Regions from separate parts of the Paenibacillus sp. FSL F4-0125 genome, predicted to be linked through region 1. Evidence: predicted binding sites of a transcription regulator. Region 1 holds the regulator's gene; each other region holds the start of a gene.
What was found. Region 1 encodes Rex, which represses fermentation and respiration genes when NADH is low (regulators of the CRP and FNR family bind a similar motif). Its sites were predicted from a motif close to TTGTGAAATATTTCACAA; they were not measured.

Region 1 (4,715 bases):
ACAGCTCTTGTGCTGTTGAAATGTCTGGAGGAGCTGTACAGTTTACCGTTACTCACCATCCAGCGACTATGTGAGCTGTTTACCGAAGAGGATAGTGATTTAGGTTGGTATTTTGATGGTCTGCTGCGTGAGCGGGAAGCGGAGACGCTTCAACCCGAAGGTGATCTGACTTTCTATCGTCAATTAGCGCTTGCAGTAGGGGATTGGAATGAACTAGCTCCACCTCGTGACGAGCATGCTGAGAATCCGCTACAGAATTTATCATTTAAAGATTATATGGATGAAGTAACGAAACGGCTTAAAGACACTTTGCCACAGTATGAAAGCCGAGAAGCTCAGGATATTATGATCAATGAGGTGATAACGGCACTTGCCGAAGACAAACATCTATTGATCGAAGCAGGGACAGGAACCGGCAAATCGCTTGGTTATTTGTTGCCTGCCATATACCAAAGTGTTCGCACTAATGAAAAAGTTATGGTCAGCACTCATACCATTAATCTGCAGGATCAATTGCGTGAGCGTGATATTCCTTTGTTAACGCAGGTAGTTCCGTTTCCATTTAAAGCTGCGATTTTTAAAGGCAGAGGGCATTATTTGTGTCTTCGTAAGTTTGAACATAAAATTAATAAAAAAGACTTTATAAGTCCAAGGGAAGATGCACTTACTGCGGCTCAGATGATCGTTTGGCTGACACAAAGTGAATCAGGAGATGACGAAGAGCTCAATTTAAGCGGTCGTGGCGGAGATTTCTGGGAGACGGTAGCAAGCGATACCGATTCTTGTCTCGGTCGCTCCTGTCCTTGGTTCCGCAAGTGTTATTACCATCGGGCAAAACATGAAGCGGGTATTGCTGACGTGGTTATTACGAACCACTCTAAGCTTTTCGCAGATGTTAAGGCTGGGCACCAGCTACTCCCGGCTTATGAACATCTTGTTATTGATGAGGCCCACCATCTGGAGGATGTGGCTGGCAAGCATTTAGGTATGCATATGAAGCATTTCACGGTGGCTCACACGCTGTCCCGATTATACAAGGATAATCGTAACGGCCAACTCCCAACGCTTCGTCAAATGCTTCAGTCATCAGGCAGTGAGGAAGCTTCTGAATGGAGCGGAGTTATCGATAGAATCTATCCAGATCTGCTTACTGTAAAAGAAACCTGGGATCTACTTAGTGACAAGCTATTCAGCCTCTTGCCGGAACGTAGCGATGCAGCAGCGGGAGAAGCTGGACAGCTAGTCATGCGGTTACTTCCTACCCGTAAACCGAAGGATTGGGATGAATTGGTTGCTTTAGAGAATACTATGAATCTGACATTAAGCGAAATTATCCGTAAGGGTGATAAAATGCTTAATGAGATGCGTGATCAAGAAGGTCAATCTTCTTCAGATAGTCTAGTAACCGATATTAGCGGCTTATTCAAGGATTTAGCTTCTATACGTGAGCAAGTACGGTTTTTTATGGGATTAAACGACGAGAATGTAGTATATTGGCTGGAGGCGAATGGAAATTATCGCAGCAAATCGCTACAGCTATATGCCGTCCCTGTTGATGTTAGTACCCAGCTTAAAGAGCTGTTCTTCGACAAAAAGAAAAGTATTGTGTTAACCTCGGCGACGCTTTCTGTCGATAAATCGTTCCAGTTTATGATTGATAATCTCGGACTCAATGAAGCTGCGGAAGAGGGGCGTCTAATGACATCTCTCCTTCCTTCTCCCTTTAAGTATCGGGAGCAGGCACTATTAGTAATTCCACGGGATTTCCCTAGTGTGAAAGGCAGTGTGGGTGATGCCCGATTTGTCGATACGCTCGTACAGTCACTAGCAGAAGCGGCAATTACGACACGCGGACGGATGCTTGTTCTGTTTACTTCTTACAAGATGCTGCGCCAAGTTTACGATCCTCTGAAAGAGGCTCTAGCCTCACAAGAAATTACGGTGCTAGGTCAAGGCGTGGAAGGTGGAAGCCGCAGTAAGCTGATTCGACGTTTTCAGGACAGTGCTGCTTCAGTTCTACTTGGAACTAGCAGCTTCTGGGAGGGAGTAGATATTCCGGGTGAGGCATTGACATGCCTGGCCATCGTGAGGCTTCCATTTCAACCGCCTAATCACCCTCTAGCGGAAGCGAAGTCTGAGTTATTACAAGCCCAGAAGAAGAATCCGTTTATGAAATTGTCGGTGCCTCAGGCAGTTATCCGCTTCAAGCAAGGATTTGGAAGACTGGTACGGACAGCGCAGGATCGGGGTATTGTTATAGTGTATGACACTAGGGTTATCGAATCTCATTATGGGAAGTATTTCCTTTATTCGTTGCCTGGCCCGAAAATGGAACATATGTTGACGGATCAAATGGTTCCTCGTATAGCAGAGTGGTTGGAAGACGGAGGCGTTTCTTAAGAAGGACATCTTCTGTTTAATTAATCACTCCACAATGAAGGGCGGTATAAGAGAATACCGCTCTTCATTGAGACGAGGTACAGAAATTTTAATAGGATTTAAACAGATTAGTACTTAAATTAGGAGGTAAATTATGAAATCGGATAAAATATCAGAAGCCGTTGTTCGAAGACTTCCTGTGTACTTACGTTTCTTGAATGATCTCCAGAAACGTGAAATATTAACCGTTTCCTCGCAAGAATTAGGACAAAAACTTGATCTCAATCCCGCTCAAATCCGTAAAGATTTAGCGTATTTTGGAGACTTCGGCAGAAAAGGTATTGGGTATGACGTAACTTATCTTATTGAGAAAATCCGTCATATTTTAAAGCTGGACCAACAGCTGAATGTGGCTTTAGTAGGTGCCGGTAACCTTGGACATGCATTATCTAATTATAATGCTTATCTGAAAGATACTATGAAGATTACCGCTATATTTGACTCTTATGCACCTAAGGTAGGGCGGAAAATCAACTCTCTTACGGTTCAACCCATGGAGGAGCTAGGTCAGACAGTTCGTGAGCAAGGCATTCGAATTGGGATTATTACAGTACCTGACTCAGAAGCGCAGAATGTAGCAGATATTCTTATTGAATCTGGTATTGAGGCGATTTTGAATTTTGCACCAGTGATTCTAAAAACACCACCGAATATCCGGGTTCATGCAGCCGATTTTACAACGGATTTGCAAAGCCTTGCTTATTATTTGAAAGACGGAAAGGAAGAAAGCGGAAATGAAGAGTAGTAAAACGATTATCAAAGGCGGGCGTTTTCTTATTCCGGGAACGGATGAGCCTGTTCTTAGTGGATATATGACTATTGAAGATGATTTGATCACTTACATAGGAAAAGAAGAGCCTTTGATGGAAGAAGGTGTGCAAGTTGTTGATGGCAGTCGTCTGTTGTTTATGCCTGGTCTGGTAAACACACACGGCCATGCCGCAATGTCATTGCTTCGTGGTTATGGAGATGATTTAGCGCTTCAAGTGTGGCTTCAGGAAAAAATGTGGCCGATGGAAGAGAAATTCACCGGAGAAGATGTGTACTGGGGAACCTCCTTGTCTGTTCTGGAAATGCTGAAAGGTGGCACTACAACCTTCCTGGATATGTATGATCATATGGATCGAGTAGCTGAGGTGGTCGAATTGTCAGGTATCCGTTCCGTATTGATGAGAGGCGTAATCGGCCTTTGTCCAGAGGAAGTACAGAATCACAAGCTTGCGGAAGCGATTTCTTTTGCACGTAACTGGCATGGAAAGGCTGACGGTAGAATTACAACGATGATCTCGCCACACGCCCCATATACCTGCCCGCCGGATTTCTTTGTTAAGTTTGTACAGGCGGCACATGATTTGGATTTACCGATGCATACCCATATGTCCGAAACGAAACGCGAAGTGGAGCAGAATGTAGTGGATTACGGACTGCGGCCTGTAGCGCATTTAGAGAAGCTTGGAATGTTCACACGTCCGTCTATTGTTGCTCATGGCGTTCATTTGAATGATGAAGAGATCGAGATTCTGGCTCGTCATAATGTAGGTGTATCTCATAACCCGGGAAGTAATCTAAAACTGGCTAGTGGAGTTGCTCGTGTTACAGATCTTCTAAAGGCCGGTGTGAAGGTGTCGCTGGGTACAGATGGCGCGGCAAGTAATAATAACTTGGATATGTTTGAAGAGATGCGTCTTGCAGCACTTATCCATAAAGGTGTAAGTGGTGATCCTACGGCTGTACCGGCTCCGGAAGCTCTGAGTATGGCTACAGAGTATGGCGCGAAGTCTATCTTTTTAAATGATGTGGGCAGGCTCGCTGTAGGCATGAAAGCTGACTTTATCGCGATTGATATAGACCAGCCGCATTTACTACCGCACACAGATTTGCTGTCTCATGCTGTATACTCTGCCAGTGCCAAGGATGTTGAGCATGTATGGGTGAATGGTAAACAGGTTGTAAAACATGGACAATGTCTAACGTTAGATGAGGAAGCTATCCGTCGTAAGGCGCAAGAATCCTTTGAGGGGCTGCTCAAGCGCTAGTCTAAGATCATAAATTAACTGAAAGGCTGTGACTTTCTGCGTTTGCAAAAGTTACGGCCTTTTCTGTAAATATAAGAATTTATATGAATGAATATGAAACTTTGGATAAACACACGGGTGTGTTATATAATCAAAAAAGATATATTACTAGAAAGGGAGCTGTACCTTGAAGAAAAGGAAAAAATGGATCCTCCTGGGGTCAGTTCTGATTCTGCTCCTTCTGTTTGGACTTATCCAGTT
Region 2 (4,715 bases), 4.0 Mb from region 1:
AGAACCACTTATTATTACCTCTGCGGTTGTTGCTGGTATTATCGCGATTATTCTTGGTTATAGCTACAACGACATACTAGAATCTATCGCTGGTAAGATCGCGAAAACGATGCCTGCCATTCTAATTCTGATCATGGTTGGTTTTATGATTGGGGCATGGATGGTTGGTGGGACGATCCCGATGATGATTTATTATGGATTGAAAATCATTAGTCCACAATTTCTGCTTATTACCGCATTTATTGCGACAGCTGCCGTTTCGCTTTGTACGGGCACATCTTGGGGGTCAGCGGGAACGATCGGGGTTGCTTTTATGGGCGTTGGCGCGGGTATGGATGCAAACTTAGCAGCAGTGGCTGGTGCTGTAGTTGCAGGTGCTTATTTTGGTGATAAATTGTCACCGCTTTCAGACACAACCAATATTGCGGCGTTAGCAACAGGTGTCAATCTATATGAGCATATTGGACATTTATTGTATACCACAATTCCTTCCTTTATTGTCGCAAGCGTTGTTTTTATTATCACAGGCCTAAACACAGATGCCGCAGGTGCTATTGTTCCGGAGAAGGTTGGAACAATCATGGGATCGTTGGATACAATTTACGACTTTAATCTGCTGCTTTTAGTACCTGTATTAATCATTTTGTATGGTTCGATTACGAAGAAACCGACAATACCGGTTATGCTGATCTCTTCCATGTTCGCTATGGCCAACGCACTTGTATTCCAGGGATTTACGTTGAATGACGTCGTATCTTCTGTTGTTAATGGATTTAATATTTCTATGGTTCAAGTTGCTGGGTTTGATTCTGCCAACGTTATTGAAGATGTACCCCGTCTTCTAAATCGTGGCGGAATGAACTCCATGATGGGTACACTTCTCATTTGCTTCTGTGCAATCACGTTCGCTGGAACCATATCTCTGACCAAGTCCTTGGAATTGATTGTTAATAAGCTTTTGAAGTTCGTCCATTCCACAGGTTCAATGATCGTAGCAACCATTGTTACAGGTCTTACGATGATCGGAGTTACAAGTAATGGTCAGGTATCCATCTTAATGCCAGGTGAAATGCTGCGTGAAGCATATATCCGTCGTGGCTTGCATCCGAAGAACTTGGGACGTACCATCGAGGATTCAGCGGCGATTACCGAGCCTATTCTGCCTTGGACAGCTGCAGGTGCTTATATGGCGGGTACGCTGGGTGTTGCAACGCTAGATTATTTACCTTGGGCTGTTCTCTGTTGGACAGGAATAATCTTTGCGACGATATGGGGCTTCACGGGATTCGGTATCGCGAAGTTAACGCCAGAGCAACAGGCAGAAATGCTAAAGGAATATGACGGTAACACTAATGAACAAGCTGGATAAAGGAGTCTTTTAAAATGACAAATATGCATAAAGAAACTGTAATAACAACGGATGCACCAAGCGCAATTGGACCTTACTCTCAAGCTGTAAAGCTTGGGAACGTCCTATATACTTCAGGACAACTCGGACTAGACCCGGTTAATGGGACTTTTCCTGCTACGGTTGAGGAGCAGACGGAACGGTCATTGCTGAATGTCAAAGCCATACTGGAAGCGGCGGGTACAAGCATGGATCAGGTAATAAAGACGACCGTTTTCCTAAAGGATATGAATGATTTTCTTAAGGTGAATGAGATTTATGGAAGGTTTTTTGCTCAGCCATACCCTGCTCGCAGCGCTGTTGAAGTAGCACGTCTGCCTAAGGATGGGCTCGTAGAAATTGAAGTTATAGCTTATATACCATAAGTGATCCAGTAGCGCTCAAATTACGGGTTACTTTAGAATTTCAGATAGTTAAGCCTGCACACCCTGTATGGAAAAAGGATTAGAAAATAAGGCAGATGGCCGCCCTGGAAAGGGTGGCTTTTTTTTGAGTAGTAAGCTGCGGAGATATTGAAAGCAAGAATTTTTATGAAAATTTAAGTGAAAATATACATGAAAATGTAACAGTAATCATAACTAATTACAGAAATACCTTCACAAAACATCGACTTTGCGTTATCATAAATGTGAAAACATTCACAAAGGGGCGTTATAAAGATGAAGAAGACAACAAGTACTGCTCTCATTCTCATTCTCTCTGTCATGCTCGTAATCGCAGGCTGCGGTAACAGTAATAGCAACAGCGCAGGTAATAGTAATGGTAACGAGAACAAAAGTAAGGTAAATGAGACGGCCAAAAATGATAAAGCTGAAGCCGTATCAGGTGCATCAGAAGCTAGTTACACACCACTGGATCAATTAAAAGATAATTATGATATCGTTATTGTTGGTGCTGGTGGTGCAGGAATGTCTGCTGCACTGGAAGCTAAGGCCAAAGGCTTGAACCCTGTTATTTTAGAAAAAATGCCGGTTGCAGGTGGGAATACAAGTAAATCCTCCTCAGGAATGAACGCTTCCCAAACGAAATTTCAAAAAGAGCAAAGCATTGAAGATAGCAATGATAAGTTTTATGAAGAGACCTTAAAGGGCGGCCATGACACGAATGATAAAGAGATGCTTCGTTTCTTCGTTGACAATTCCGCAAGTGCGATCGATTGGTTGGATTCGATCGGAATCAAGCTGAACAATATTACGATCACAGGCGGCATGAGCGAAAAACGTACCCACCGTCCAGAAGACGGCTCTGCGGTAGGCCAATACCTTGTCAAAGGGTTGGTTAGAAACGTACAAGAAAAAGAAATTCCACTGTTTGTGAACGCGGATGTTAAAGAAATTACTCAAAAAGACGGTAAGGCTAATGGCGTCAAAGTACTCTTTAACCAAGCTGATGAAAAAACCATTACAGCGAAGGCAGTTGTTGTAACAACAGGTGGTTTTGGATCCAACATGGATATGATATCAAAAGTTAGACCTGATCTGGAAGGATACGTAACGACTAACCAAATCGGCAGTACCGGCGACGGCATCAAGATGATTGAGGCACTTGGCGGAACCACCGTTGATATGGATCAAATCCAGGTTCACCCAACAGTTCAACAAGAAAAATCTTATCTGATCGGGGAAGCTGTACGCGGCGAAGGTTCTATCCTCGTGAATAGCGAAGGCACACGGTTCGTAAACGAATTGACTACACGTGATAAAGTTACCGAAGCGATCAATGCACTTCCTGAAAAAGCGACAACGCTTGTCTTTGATTCCGGCGTCAAATCACGCGTGAAAGCAATTGAACAATATGACAAAATGGGCTTCGTAATCCAAGCGGATACCATCGAAGCATTGGCGAAAGAAATCGGTGTTCCAGCCGATAAGCTAAAAGCGACACTTGATACTTGGAACAGCGCGGTAAAGAACAAGAACGATGCTGAATTCGGCAGAACAACAGGGATGGACAACGATTTGTCCGCGGGTCCTTACTACGCTATTAAGATCGCTCCAGGGATTCATTACACCATGGGCGGCGTGAAGATCAATACGAACACAGAAGTATTAAATAAAGACGGCGCTGCTATTCCTGGCCTGTATGCGGCTGGTGAAGTTACAGGTGGATTGCACGGTCAAAACCGGATCGGCGGTAACTCTGTAGCTGAGATCATTATCTTCGGCCGTCAAGCAGGGATTAAATCTGCTGAGTTCGTGCAAGCACAATAAGATTTAACTGCTATTCTGGTTAAAACAAAAGAACCGCTTGGGCTAATTGGGACTGACCCCCGTTTGTGAGACAGGGATCAAAACACCTTACAAGTTTAAGTAGCCAGTCGCCGGAAATCCATCGGTGACTGGTTATTTAGTTTCGCTTGAATTCGAAATGAGTTATAGTAAATGATGTAGTCTCGAATGGTCTCTACAACGATTGCAGTCGTTGTAGATGTGAGATCTTCGAGGTAGAACGTTTCAGACTTTAGGGTGGAATGAAACGATTCAATGGGGGCATTATCAGCGGGCGTTCCTTTACGGGACATGCTCATGGTAATGCCTTTTCCTTTTACAGCTTCCTGGTACGCAAAGGACGTATACACGCTGCCCTGGTCGCTATGCAGCAACATCTTTTCCTGCTTTGGAAGTTGATTTAACGTATCCAACACCAAAGAGGTATCTTGTTTATCTGCTATACTGTAAGCCACAATCTCACCATTGTACAAGTCTAGAATGCTGGAGAAGTACAACATCTTCCCGCCAAATGGCAAATAGGTAATGTCCGTGACGAGTTTTTGCAGAGGTGCTTCTGCATGAAACTGTCGCTTGAGCAGATTTTCAAAGGAGTGTACAGATTGCCCAGTCACCTTTCGTTTTTTCATCCTCACGCGGCACTGAAGCCCCTCACACTGCATGATCCGCTGGACTCGCTTGTGATTTATACTCTGCTCTATCCGAAGGAGCGCCGTGATTTTCCGGTACCCGTAGCGGAATTTATGACGGATGCAAAGCTCCCGGATTTTCTCCACCACTTTGTCTGTATGCTTTGTCCCCACAGCTGCTTTCCAGCGGTAGTAAGTCGTTCTTGCGATTCCGAGCCATCTACAAGCCTCAGACACCGTCACTTCGTTTCGAATGGATTCGATCCAGGCAATAACGGCCTCTGGTTCCACCTCCTCTCCAACTCCTCGTACTTTTTTAGCAGTTCTAATTGTTGTTTTAAGAATCGGTTCTCTGCCTTTACTCTTTCGAGCTCCGAAGAGTCCTCCGGACCTTTTCCATAGCTGTACTGTTTACCCACCGGCTGCTGCAAACGATGCCGTTCACCATTT
Region 3 (4,715 bases), 1.8 Mb from region 1:
TTGTTGTCACGGAAGCAGGCTTTGGAGCGGATCTTGGTGCAGAGAAATTCATGGATATCAAATGCCGGCAAGCCGGTCTAACCCCTTCAGCGGCAGTGCTTGTCGTGACGGTGAAATCCTTGAAATATAACGGTGGTGTACCTAAGAATGAGCTTCAAACTGAGAACCGGACGGCGCTGCGATCTGGATTGTCTAATTTGGAGCGGCATGTAGAGAATCTCGGCAAATTTGGGGTACCTGTCCTTGTTGCCATTAATCATTTTGAAGGTGACAGCCCGGAAGAGATTAATGATGTTGTAGAGGCTTGTCGCCGATTGAACGTTCCTGCGGCAATATCCAAGGTATGGGCAGAAGGTAGTGCGGGCGGACAAGAGTTGGCTTCGGAACTAAAGAAGCTTCTGGAGCATAGCGACACTGGGCGCTTTGCGCCTTTGTATGAGGATGAACTCGACATTCCTTCTAAAATCACTAAGATTGTGCGCGAAATTTACCGTGGTGCTGAGGTTAACTTTTCCCCTGCGGCTAAACGCAGCCTGGCGGTGATCGAGCGCCTTGGGTTAAATGATCTTCAAGTATGTATGGCGAAGACACCGTATTCCTTCTCGGACCAGCCAAGATTGCTTGGCGCGCCTGAAGGGTTTACCGTAGGTATCCGTGATATTACCCTTTCGCTCGGTGCAGGGTTTGCTGTTGTCATTACGGGGAATATTGTTACGATGCCAGGTCTACCGGCTAAACCTGCCGCTGAGGCACTATGGGTGGATGAGGACGGCGAGATTCACGGTTTGGTGTAAATTAGGTTTATGATCAGGCTTTTCCCTGTTGGATTAGGGGGAAGCCTTTTTTGTGCGCTATAAGAAAGTATATCCTGAGGGGTCTGAACATAATGTCTTACGCCCATGGCAAAGCTAACAAGGTCGCATCGGCAGTGGTGACGGAAAATGCTTAAAATTGTGAACAATCTGAGAATATAGGCGAAAAGACTTGTAATGTGATAAATATCACAATATAATCAGTTTATAAAGTGAAATAAATCACAATTAACTCATCGGTGATCAGATATCTAGTTTGGTCAGTCAATCAAGTCAAATATATAACCAGGTTGTCCATTTGAAGGAGGAAGAAAATGATGAAAATAGCTGTCATTGGATGTACCCATGCCGGAACTGCCGCAATTGTAAATACTGCCCAACTGTACCCAGAAGCTGAGATTACGGTATATGAGCGTAACGATAATATTTCCTTCTTATCCTGTGGCATTGCTTTATATGTAGGTGGAGTGGTCAAAGACCCGCACGGACTGTTCTATTCTTCCCCAGAGAAGCTTGCAGAGCTCGGAGTAAAGACGAACATGCGTCATGAAGTGACCGAAGTGGATACGAAGTCCCAAACACTGCGTGTTCGCAATTTGGCAACTGGACAGGAGTTTGAGGATACCTACGATAAGCTGATTATGACTACTGGATCATGGCCGATTGTGCCGAAGCTCGAAGGGCTTGAGCTGGAAGGCGTCTTGCTTTGCAAGAATTATGAACATTCCAACACCATTATAGAAAAAGCTAAACATGCGAACAAAATCACAGTCGTAGGCGCTGGCTATATCGGCGTTGAATTGGTGGAAGCCTTCCAAATGAATGGGAAGCAAGTAACGCTGATTGATGGTGAAGACCGCATTCTGAATAAATATTTGGATCCAGAGTTTACTGCACCAATCGAACAATCCTTTAAGGATCACGGCATTAAATTGGCACTGAATGAGAAGGTCAGTTCTTTTGCTGGAGAAGGCGGTAAAGTTACCAAGGTTATCACAAGCGCAGGAGAGCATGAGACGGATCTTGTTATTCTCTGCATCGGCTTCCGTCCGAATACTGAACTCTTAAAAGGCCAGGTGGATATGCTGCCAAATGGTGCGATTTTGGTCAACGACTATATGCAGACTAGTTGCCCAGATGTGTATGCCGCTGGTGACAGCTGTGCGATTCATTACAACCCTACAGGGAAGCACGCTTATATTCCACTAGCAACCAACGCAGTACGGATGGGCACCTTGGTCGCACGTAACTTGATGACAGAGACGATTCCATATATGGGCACTCAAGGGACTTCGGGCATTAAGATTTATGAAGATAATATCGCTGCTACCGGTCTTACAGAAGAAGCGGCTAAGGCTGAAGGCATGGACGTAGAGACTACCACGATTATTGACAACTACCGTCCAGAATTTATGCCAACGTTCGAGCAGGTTCAATTAAAAGTTGTATTTGATCGTGCTACACGCCGCATTGTCGGAGCACAAATTATGTCCAAGATGGATTTGACGCAATCGATCAACACCGTATCTGTATGTATTCAAAATAAAATGACAATCGACCAGCTGGCCTTTATCGATTTCTTCTTCCAACCTCATTACAATAAGCCTTGGAACTTCCTGAACACCGTAGGAATTCAAGCGCTGCCGACATCAGTACCAAGTAAAGAGGCAGTAACCGTTTAACGTAATTGCATAAGAACATTATAGTCGGGTAGACCGGAGCCATTCATGGCTTCGGTTTTTTCATGTTTGATGCTGGTACTATTTACCTTTAAAATAATATGGAGCCTATTCTTACAATTGTAATTATGGATGCGCTTCGTTAAATTTGACATGTCAGTGAAAAGTTTCACTTAGTTTTTCATTAAGTGATAATTGTCACGTTATTGTGTTTTGTGACACGCTACAATGGTCGTAAAGGAACAAATTTTAAGTAAATAGATGAAGGGGATAGGAATCATGGCTTATAATAAACCGCAGCAGATTGCCGCAGTCACGGTCGAGAACGGCATAAAAAAGGCGCACAATCCTTTAAGCACCGTACTAATTCTGGGCTTTCTGGGAGGGGCGTTTATCGCGCTCGGATTTTTACTGGATATTCGCGTCATTGCTGGCGCACCGCATGAATGGGGATCTATCGCTAACTTTATTGGGGCAGCAGTCTTCCCTGTTGGATTGATTCTAGTATTGCTTGCAGGGGGAGAACTACTGACAGGCAATATGATGGCTGTGCCGCTTGCTTTTATGGCGAAGAAGATATCTTTCTGGGAAGTTATTAAGAATCTTGTATTGATTACCCTGAGCAATTTAGCGGGAGCTTTGTTTGTAGCTTACTTTTTTGGTCACGTGGTTGGTTTAACCTCTGACGGTGTGTATCTGGAAAAATTAGTAGAGATGGCAGGGCATAAGCTTGAGGCAGACTTCTTGCCGGCATTTGTTTCCGGTATCGGTTGTAACTGGCTCGTAGCTTTGGCGGTATGGCTCTCCTATGGAGCAGATAACTTCAGTGGTAAAATCCTCGGTATCTGGTTCCCGACGATGGCTTTTGTAGCTATCGGCTTCCAGCACGTTGTAGCTAACATGTTCTTAATTCCGGCGGCTATTTTTGAAGGCTATTTTTCATGGGGAGAGTACTTCAACAACTTTGTTCCGGTATGGCTAGGCAACTTGACTGGCGGTGCGATCTTTGTTGCGGCAGCTTATTGGATGGCTTACTTACGTAAAGAGCCAGCATCTATTCAATCCGTGGACAGCATGTCCGGCAGCGGTGTAAAGAAACACGCCTAAACCTATCTTATAGAGCACTCCTTAGCATAGTCGAGGGGTGCTTTTTGATGTTATAGACAAATAAAATCCGCCGTGATGTATCCGAGCTCGGGGGAACGATTCGGACGCACGGCGGATTTTAGAAGGGGGAGTGTTTCTAGGCTCTATTACCCCGACTTTGCAAGAACGAATCACATCGTTTTGTTTAGTCTGCTTTACGGACGACAGCAGCAACTATAAAATATAAATAGATGGGAACGGGTGCTACTTTTTTCTCAGCTACGGTTGAAGTTAGTCCTAATTAAGAGGTAAAGTGCACTAAGACTTTATCACGATAGCACGTCAATGCGTCTGCTTGCCCTGAACCCTGTTTTGGGATAATACTGGATGGAATAATGACACATATATTACAGGGGATGTACACTACTTATGAAGTTTTTACAGAATTATCCTAAAGAAGTTAAGATATTTTTAATTGCTAGCCTTATTAATGCAACGGGTAGTGCACTGATGTGGCCACTGGTTACAATGTATGTTTTTGATGAGCTTGGACGCAGCATGTCGGATGCTGGATTAGTGATTCTTATTCAATCAGTTGGAGGGATTGTGGGTCAACTACTCGGGGGCTCACTCTATCATAAGGTAGGCGTTAACCGGCTGATTGTCGGAGCGCTGGGCATGAATGCACTTGCACTGTTCACTTTGCCGGCAGCAAGTAACAACTGGACGTTATTTATGGTCGCGATGGGACTGGTAGGACTCTTTAATTCATTGTCATTACCTGCGATTCAGGCATTTATCGGCTTTCGTTTTACGAAGCAGCGCGGAGAGCTGTTTAATGTTATTTATGTCGCTAATAATATTGGTGTAGCACTGGGTACGGCGTTAAGTGGTTTTTTGGCCGATATTTCTTATATGCTCAGCTTTGTAATGAACGGCATAACTTCAGCGGTATTTGCGGTATTCTTTTTTGTATATCTCAAGAAAGTCGGAGGAGATTCTTCACAGGAGGTCGCAGAACACCAGAAGGCTGGTCCTGACAAACAATCCACCTGGAAGCTAATGGGACATACACGGATTTATCTTTATATGGGTATTGCCTCGATGTTCCTACTGTTAGGGAACTCTATCTGGAATA

Region 2: the regulator Rex is predicted to act here: its motif matches at 2,035-2,052, upstream of NST74_RS02030 (flavocytochrome c).
Region 3: the regulator Rex is predicted to act here: its motif matches at 2,649-2,666, upstream of NST74_RS27860 (formate/nitrite transporter family protein).

What each region holds. Positions count from the first base shown of each region.
Region 1 is NZ_JBBOZJ010000001.1:4,495,729-4,500,443, reverse strand. It holds gene dinG (ATP-dependent DNA helicase DinG) at 1-2,400, shown strand, start outside; gene NST74_RS19995 (redox-sensing transcriptional repressor Rex) at 2,534-3,184, shown strand; gene NST74_RS19990 (amidohydrolase) at 3,174-4,475, shown strand; gene NST74_RS19985 (cell wall elongation regulator TseB-like domain-containing protein) at 4,642-4,715, shown strand, end outside.
Region 2 is NZ_JBBOZJ010000001.1:449,269-453,983, forward strand. It holds gene nhaC (Na+/H+ antiporter NhaC) at 1-1,369, shown strand, start outside; gene NST74_RS02025 (RidA family protein) at 1,384-1,773, shown strand; gene NST74_RS02030 (flavocytochrome c) at 2,068-3,618, shown strand; one part of gene NST74_RS02035 (IS3 family transposase) at 3,714-4,570, opposite strand; one part of gene NST74_RS02035 (IS3 family transposase) at 4,570-4,715, opposite strand, start outside.
Region 3 is NZ_JBBOZJ010000001.1:6,246,433-6,251,147, reverse strand. It holds gene NST74_RS27870 (formate--tetrahydrofolate ligase) at 1-794, shown strand, start outside; gene NST74_RS27865 (FAD-dependent oxidoreductase) at 1,130-2,494, shown strand; gene NST74_RS27860 (formate/nitrite transporter family protein) at 2,771-3,598, shown strand; gene NST74_RS27855 (MFS transporter) at 4,007-4,715, shown strand, end outside.